Paraburkholderia bryophila: one gene and its partner. The protein of the gene in region 1 interacts with the protein of each later gene in a pairwise test. Links are inferred from orthologs where the notes say so. Each region holds a gene or a part of one and is shown on either strand. Other genes may lie near its edges.

Region 1 (4,075 bases):
AAGCGGTCAATTTCAACGCGCCGTCGCAAGTCGTGATCGCGGGCCACAAGGCGGCGGTCGAGAAGGCCTGCGAAGTCGCCAAGGCGAAGGGCGCCAAGCGTGCGTTGCCGCTGCCGGTGTCGGCGCCGTTCCACTCGTCGCTGCTCAAGCCGGCTTCGGACCAACTGCGCGAGTATCTGGCCAGCGTCAACGTGCTGGTGCCGGCGATTCCGGTCATCAATAACGTCGACGTCGCCGTCGTCAACGAACCGGCTCAGATCAAAGACGCGCTGGTGCGCCAGGCAGCGGGTGCGGTGCGCTGGGTCGAAAGCGTGCAGGCTATCGCGGCTCAGGGCGTCACGCATGTGATCGAATGCGGTCCTGGCAAGGTCCTTGCGGGTTTGACCAAGCGTATCGACGGCAATCTGATCGCCGCTTCGGTGTTCGATCCGGCTTCGCTCGAAGAAACGCTCAAGCTCGTGACGGCCGGCTGAACGCCGCTTCGCAGCGTGTCCGGCAACGGGCGTCGAAGCGTGGCATCGGGACACTGCATCAGCAATCAATCAGCCCTCCGAAGGGCATTCGGACTGACAGATGGAAAAGACTCTCGACAAGCAGATCGCAATCGTGACGGGCGCATCGCGCGGCATCGGCCGTGCGATCGCGATGGAACTGGCGCGCCAGGGCGCGACGGTCATCGGCACGGCGACTAGCGAAAGCGGCGCGGCCGCGATCACCGAGGCGTTTAGCGCGGCCGGCGTGAACGGTCGCGGCGCGGTGCTCAACGTCAACGACGCGGCCGCGGCCGAAGCGTTGATCGACGGCACGGTGAAGGAGTTCGGCGCGCTGCACGTGCTGGTGAACAACGCCGGCATCACGCAGGACCAACTGGCCATGCGTATGAAGGATGACGATTGGGACGCGGTGGTCGACACTAACCTCAAGTCGGTCTTCCGTTTGTCGCGCGCGGTGCTACGCCCCATGATGAAGGCGCGGGGTGGCCGCATCATCAACATCACGTCGGTGGTCGGCTCGGCCGGCAACCCGGGGCAGGTCAACTACGCGGCCGCGAAAGCGGGCGTGGCGGGCATGACGCGCGCGCTGGCACGCGAGATCGGCAGCCGCGGTATCACCGTGAATTGCGTCGCGCCGGGCTTCATCGATACCGACATGACCAAGACCTTGCCGGAAGAGCAGCAAACGGCGCTGAAGACGCAAATTCCGCTCGGCCGTCTGGGTAGCCCGGAAGATATCGCGCACGCCGTTGCCTTCCTGGCGTCGCCGCAAGCGGGTTATATCACCGGCACGACGTTGCATGTGAACGGCGGAATGTACATGTCGTAACCAAATTCGGTTACTATCCGCGCCTTGATGCGTTTGCAAAAGCGTAAGGCGCATGCCTTGACAGCAACCCGATGCGCCGCTTTTTTGCCGGGTCAAACCTGATAAAATGCGCGCACCTGTATTTTTGAACTTCTTTTCCCTTTGGAGGGGTAATGGACAATATCGAACAGCGCGTCAAGAAGATCGTCGCAGAACAACTGGGCGTTGCAGAAGCTGAGATCAAGAACGAAGCTTCGTTCGTGAACGACCTCGGCGCCGACTCGCTCGACACCGTTGAACTCGTGATGGCCCTCGAAGACGAATTCGGCATGGAAATTCCGGATGAAGAAGCCGAGAAGATCACTACCGTTCAGCAAGCGATCGACTACGCTCGCGCGAACGTCAAGGCCTAAGGTCATTCGCGCCTGCGTTTCTGCGTTGGTGGCGTATGACGCCCTGCCGTGTCGGTTGCCGACGCCAGCAGGGTTGGCGCTTTTTGCCGTGCAGGAGCCAGCGATGTTGACAGCGCAACTTTTCGCGCGATTGGCGACTTTCAAGAAAACACCGGGCCGCCCCAAGTTTTCTTGCGTTCCCTTCGGGGGGCTGGTGCGAAGCACCAGATTCGGGGGCGGTTAACAGCCACAGGGCATACAGGGCAAGTTCCTGTGGCCGCTGTGGCTTTTGCTTTTGTCATCTATGAAAAAGGGGTTACCGTGAGCCGCCGTCGTGTTGTTGTTACAGGCCTGGGGCTGATTTCGCCTGTTGGCAATAATGTTGCCGACGGCTGGGCCAATCTGGTCGCCGGCAAGTCGGGTATTGCCAATATCACGAAGTTCGATGCGTCGAACTTCTCGACTCGTTTCGCCGGCGAGGTGAAGGGCTTCAATATCGAGGACTACATCCCCGGTAAGGAGGCGCGCCATATGGATACGTTCATCCATTACGGCGTGGCTGCAGGCATCCAGGCGATGCAGGACAGCGGCCTCGAAGTCACCGACGAGAATTCGGAGCGTATCGGCGTGGTGGTCGGTTCGGGCATTGGCGGTCTGCCGATGATCGAAGCCACGCAAACGGAATATGCGAATCGCGGCCCGCGCCGTATTTCGCCGTTCTTCGTGCCGGCGTCGATCATCAACATGATCTCCGGCCATCTGTCGATCAAGTTCGGCATCAAGGGTCCGAATCTGGCGATCGTCACTGCGTGTACCACGGGTCTGCACTGTATCGGCGAGGCTTCGCGCCTGATCGAATACGGTGACGCCGACGTGATGATCGCGGGCGGCGCGGAATCCACCGTGTCGCCGCTGGGTATCGGCGGCTTTGCGGCGGCGCGCGCGCTGTCGCAACGCAATGACGATCCGGCAACGGCGAGCCGTCCGTGGGACAAGGATCGCGACGGTTTCGTGCTGGGTGAGGGCGCCGGCGTGATGGTGCTCGAAGAGTACGAACATGCGAAGGCGCGCGGCGCGAAGATTTACGCCGAAGTCAGCGGCTATGGGATGAGCGGCGACGCCTATCACATGACCGCACCGCTGGAAGACGGTGATGGCGCACGCCGCTGCATGCTGGCCGCGTTGAAGAACGCGGGCATCAATGCCGATCAGGTGAATTACCTGAACGCGCACGGCACCTCCACGCCGCTCGGCGACCTGGCTGAAACGACCGGCATCAAGCGCGCTTTCGGCGATCACGCCAAAGACATGGTCGTGAACTCGACCAAGTCGATGACGGGTCACCTGTTGGGCGGCGCCGGCGGTCTGGAGTCGGTGTTCACCGTGCTGGCCGTGCATCATCAGGTGTCGCCGCCGACGATCAACATCTTCAATCAGGATCCGGCCTGCGATCTGGACTACTGCGCCAACACCGCGCGGGAAATGAAGATCGACGTCGCGCTGAAGAACTCGTTCGGGTTCGGCGGCACGAACGGCACGCTGGTTTTCAAGCGCACGTGATCGTCTGATCGTTTGGTGATACGCCAGTCGACACCGCCGGTTCGTCCGGCGGTTTCCCCCGAATCGGCTATGCCTGACGGAGCGCCGCAACGGATTACGTTGCGGCGCTCTTTTGTTATGCGCGTTGCGTTGGGGGCGTTCATTCTGACTGCGGTGTGGGCTGTTTATGCGTGCGGTGCATCGCATCTCGGCTCAGCGAAGGCCATGCCGTTGACGCTCGCCGTGTGCGCGCTGCTCATCTTTCGGGCGATCAAACACGAGCGGGCGCAGCCCATCGCGCTGAAAATCGGGCCGGGCGGGCTGTCCGTCTGGGACCGCGCTGGGAGTTTGTCCGCGCAAGGGCGTATTGCCGGTTGTGCGCACTGGAGCGACCGCCTGCTGGTTCTGGCGCTCGCCCCGGAGCAGGGGCGCGTACGCACGTTACTGCTGGCCGCCGACGCTCTCCCGCCCTCTGTCTTCCGCGAACTGGCGGTGCTGGGCCGGCGTGCCGCGGGCGCCTGACTGTAACGACTGTAACCGCTGTTACCGGAGTAACGTCCCATGGTTGATGGGGACGCTACAATGGTCCCCCGCCATGCGCCCTAAAGTTAACGGATTTATCAGGTGAGCGAAAAAGAAATTGATCAGGTGCTGGTCGAGCGCGTCCAGAAGGGCGACAAGGCCGCGTTCGAGCTTCTGGTCACCAAATACCACCGCAAGATTCTCCGGCTGATCTCGCGCCTCGTGCGGGACCCCGCCGAAGTGGAAGACGTTGCCCAGGACGCCTTTATCAAGGCGTATCGGGCATTGCCGCAGTTTCGCGGCGATTCGGCCTTTTATAC
Region 2 (4,054 bases), 1.9 Mb from region 1 along the record:
TGCTTCTGCTGTTCCTGCTGCTGTTCTTTCAGCTGTTGCTTTTGCTGATCGGCCAGTTGCTGTTGCTTGAGCTTGTCGGCCTGCTGCTGTTGCTGCTGCTTCTGTTTGGCTGCCGTAGCCTTTTGTGCGGCGAGTTGCGCAGCCTGGTCGGCCGCCAGTTGCTGCTGACGTTTCGCCTCGGCTTCTTGCTGGGCCTGCAACTTTTGCTGACGCAACAGCTCAGCCAGTTGCGCCTGACGAGCCGCTTCCTGTTGCTGGCGTTTCTTTTCCTGCAACGCGATGTCGGCCTGTTCGTCCGGCAGCGGCGGGGCAGGGGCGACCGGCACGGGCGGCGGTGGCGGAACCGGACGCGGAATGGCCGTATCCGGCACCTCGGTCCACAACTCGGCTTCCGCGCCTTCCGGCGTACTGTTTTGCCACTGAATGCCGTGATACAGGAAGAACCCGAGCAACGCGTGCATCACCAGCGCGAACACAAAGGCTCGCCAGGTGCCGCGTTCGCGCGGTGGCTGGAGCGGGTAGTCGGGATTCTTGCGGATCATTGCGATTTGACGAGCAATCCAACGCGTTTGACGCCTTCGCCTTTCAGCTCGGACATCACGTTCATTACAACTTCGTACTTCACGGTTTTGTCGGCGGCGATCACGACCGGCTGATCGGGATGCGCTTGCGCACGATCGGCGATGAAGCCTTTCAGATCAGCCTTCGTCATGTCTTCCTGCTGCTGCGCGCCGGAATCGTCCTTGTATTTGACGCTCATGTTGCCGTCCGCGCGGATGTTCACGATCACGGGCGGCGTTTGCTGTTGCGGCGCGGCGCCGCCGACAGTGGGCAGATTGACGATCGACGGAGCGACCAGCGGCGCGGTCACCATGAAGATCACGAGCAGCACGAGCATCACGTCGATATACGGCACGACGTTGATGTCGGCCATGGCGCGGCGCTGACGGCTGCCGCGCATGCTGGAGGAACGAGAGCCTGCCATCGTGGACTCCTTACTGTGCCTGGCGCTGCAGAATGTTCGAGAACTCTTCGATGAAGGTCTCGAAGCGGATCGCCAGACGATCGATGTCGTGCGCGTAGCGGTTATAGGCCACCACGGCCGGAATCGCGGCGAACAGGCCGATCGCGGTGGCGGTCAGCGCTTCGGCGATACCCGGCGCGACGTTCGCCAGCGTGGCCTGCTGCACGTTGGCGAGGCCGCGGAACGCGTTCATGATCCCCCACACCGTGCCGAACAGACCGATATATGGGCTGACCGAGCCGACCGACGCGAGAAACGCGAGATTGGCCTCGAGCACGTCCATTTCACGCTGGAACGCGGCGCGCATGGCGCGCCGTGCGCCGTCAAGAATCGCGCCCGAGTCATTCAGACGTTTTTCCTTGCCCTTCAGGAATTCGCGCATGCCGGACTCGAAAATGCGTTCCAGCGCGCCGATCGTATGGCGGTTGTTGGCCGCGCTTTGATACAGCGCCTGCAGGTCGCCGCCCGACCAGAAATCGCGTTCGAAGCGTTCAGTTTGCGCGCGCGCCCGGCGGATCGCAAACCACTTGCGGAAGATGAAAGTCCACGACAACAGCGACAGCAACAGCAGCAGCGCCATCACGGCCTGCGCTAGCAGGCTCGCATTGAGTACGAGTGAAACGATCGACAGATCTTGTGTAGTGTTCATAAAGGTTCGTTTTAACGTCCCGGAAGGGGGCGTCCGGCTGCAAGGTCAGTCGAAGCTTGCCGTGAGCAAAACGGAAGCATCGGCGAGATTGCAAGCCGAACCATGCTTTGTGTTGCTAGATCGATATGAGTTCACTGGCCCCGTAACAACGGGGTTCAGTCGTTGTCCGTTGACACGCCGCCGCTGCTCGCGGCCGGCCCGCGCCGCAAAGCGGCCAGAACCGGCGAAGGAATCGCGGCCGGCCGCAGCGCAATGCGATCGACGCAGCCGATCCGGATGGAACCGGTAGCAAGCAGCGTGCCGTCGCGCCAAGCCTCCTGCACGAAGTCGACCGATGCCCTGCCTAGCCGTTCGATCCGGCTCACGACGTTGACAATATCGTCGAGCCGTGCCGGCGCCCGATAGTCGACCGCGGTGCTGCTCACGATAAACATCGTGCCTGTTTCATCCGCGAGCCGGCGCTGGTCGACGCCGCACGCGCGCAGCCATTCGGTGCGCGCCCGTTCAAAAAACTTCAGGTAGTTCGCGTAAAACACGATGCCGCCGGCGTCGGTATCTTCGTAGTACACGCGGATAGACCACGTGCCGCCGATTTCGGTGCCGGGCAGGCTGGTCGACTCATTCATGCGGCGCATTTTACCGGAACGCATACCTTGAGGTCTGTTTCAAAGTGTGCGCCTTACCCGGCGGGCCTCAGCCGCGATGAACGCTCAAAGCGGAGAACGATTGGGCCACCGGCATCAGTTCGATTGTGTTGATGTTGACGTGGGCCGGCCGGGTGGCGATCCAGTAGATCGAGTCGGCGATGTCTTCGGGCGTCAGCGGTTGCACGTTTTCGTACATTTTCGCGGCCTTGTCGTCGTCGCCGCGAAAACGCACGTTCGAGAACTCGGTGCCGCCGCACAGGCCCGGCTCGATGTCGGTCACGCGCAACGCGGTGCCGGCCAGATCGGCGCGCAGGTTCAGGCTGAACTGGCGCACGAAGGCCTTGGTGGCGCCGTAAACGTTGCCACCTGCGTACGGCCAGCTACCGGCCGCCGAGCCAAGGTTAAAGACGTGACCGCGATTGCGCTCCACCATGCCGGGCAGCAAGGCGTGCGTAACCTGCACGAGACCCGTGCAGTTGGTTTCGATCATGGTGTTCCACGCGTCCAGACTCGCTTTTTGCGCCGGCTCGGTGCCAAGCGCGAGGCCGGCGTTGTTGACGAGCACGTCGATTTCGGCGAAATCCGCCGGCAACCCGGCGGGCACCGCCTCGACGGCCGCGCGGTCGCGCACGTCGAGTTCGTAGGGCAGAAGCGCGTCGCCGAGTTCGTCGGCGAGCGCCTGAAGGCGGTCCTTCCGGCGCGCGGTGGCGACGACACGATGGCCGCCCTTGACGAAGGCGCGAGCGATAGCAGCGCCGAATCCCGCGGACGCTCCGGTGACGAACACGATCATTGCATTTTCCTGGTCGGTAAAGGAGAAAGGTCCCAAGCCTACTTCCAATGCGGCGCTGCGGCAAGGCTGAACCAGCCGCATGAGCGGCTGTGGCAGGGACGCGCAGCGGCTTTGCAGCGCGTTTTCATCAGACCTTTGCACGTCGCACCCGAAGGCCGCTGGGCCGGCCTCGCGAGCGCGCCCAGCATCGACGGGAAGCCGGTTGCCTATTCGATCCTCTTCCAATAAACTAACGCGCTCATCCCTGCGTGACTGGCGATAGAACCGGTTCAAGCAATCGGGTTCAAGGTGGAACAACCCACCGTGAAGCGCAGGGTGCCGTTTTGCCGTTTTGCCGTTCGCCTGGGCAGCCGTGATCCGCGCGCATTGATCTGCGCTGACGGTGGCTGTCCTGCCTCGCGTGTGCGGCGTCTCTCTATCCGCCACGTCAGGGCTGGCCCAGCCGCCAGCAGTGCTGCGTACCCTCTACGCAAGATTCGGCGCACGATCCGGTCAACCTGAACACACTCAACGGAATCCGTATGTTTGACAGAGCCCAAAGCACCATCGCCAACGTCGATCCTGAACTCTGGAAAGTGATCGAGCAGGAAAACCGCCGTCAGGAAGAACACATCGAACTGATCGCTTCGGAAAACTACACGAGCCCGGCCGTGATGGCCGCGCAAGGCTCGCAGCTCACCAACAAATACGCCGAAGGGTATCCGGGCAAGCGCTACTACGGCGGCTGCGAATTCGTCGACATCGCCGAGCAACTGGCGATCGACCGCGTGAAGCAACTGTTTGGCGCCGAAGCGGCCAACGTGCAGCCGAACTCGGGCTCGCAGGCCAACCAGGGCGTGTTCTTCGCCATGCTGAAGCCGGGCGATACGATCATGGGCATGAGCCTCGCGCACGGCGGTCACCTGACGCACGGTTCGCCGGTCAACATGTCGGGCAAGTGG

What was found. The genes of interacting proteins can lie anywhere in the genome.
Region 2: the proteins of acpP (region 1) and ybgC interact in binary tests that used the Escherichia coli proteins (3 or more experiments, as listed by UniProt). The link is inferred for Paraburkholderia bryophila from one-to-one orthologs.

Annotation. Positions count from the first base shown.
Region 1 is NZ_JACCAS010000001.1:4,031,178-4,035,252, forward strand. What follows is about bases 355-3,095. They hold acpP (acyl carrier protein), read left to right. Parts: upstream 355-1,475; coding sequence 1,476-1,715; downstream 1,716-3,095. Other genes in these bases: fabD (ACP S-malonyltransferase), read left to right, coding at 355-473; fabG (3-oxoacyl-ACP reductase FabG), read left to right, coding at 574-1,323; fabF (beta-ketoacyl-ACP synthase II), read left to right, coding at 2,016-3,095. In the rest of the region: more of fabD, read left to right, coding at 1-354; more of fabF, read left to right, coding at 3,096-3,254; GGD40_RS18120 (protein YgfX), read left to right, coding at 3,324-3,755; RNA polymerase sigma factor RpoE, read left to right, coding at 3,858-4,075. UniProt on the Escherichia coli protein: Carrier of the growing fatty acid chain in fatty acid biosynthesis.
Region 2 is NZ_JACCAS010000001.1:2,153,143-2,157,196, reverse strand. What follows is about bases 569-3,288. They hold ybgC (tol-pal system-associated acyl-CoA thioesterase), read right to left. Parts: upstream 2,309-3,288; coding sequence 1,829-2,308; downstream 569-1,828. Other genes in these bases: ydfG (bifunctional NADP-dependent 3-hydroxy acid dehydrogenase/3-hydroxypropionate dehydrogenase YdfG), read right to left, coding at 2,367-3,113; tolQ (protein TolQ), read right to left, coding at 996-1,673; tolR (protein TolR), read right to left, coding at 569-985. Also shown: cell envelope integrity protein TolA, read right to left, coding at 1-542; more of tolR, read right to left, coding at 539-568; glyA (serine hydroxymethyltransferase), read left to right, coding at 3,635-4,054.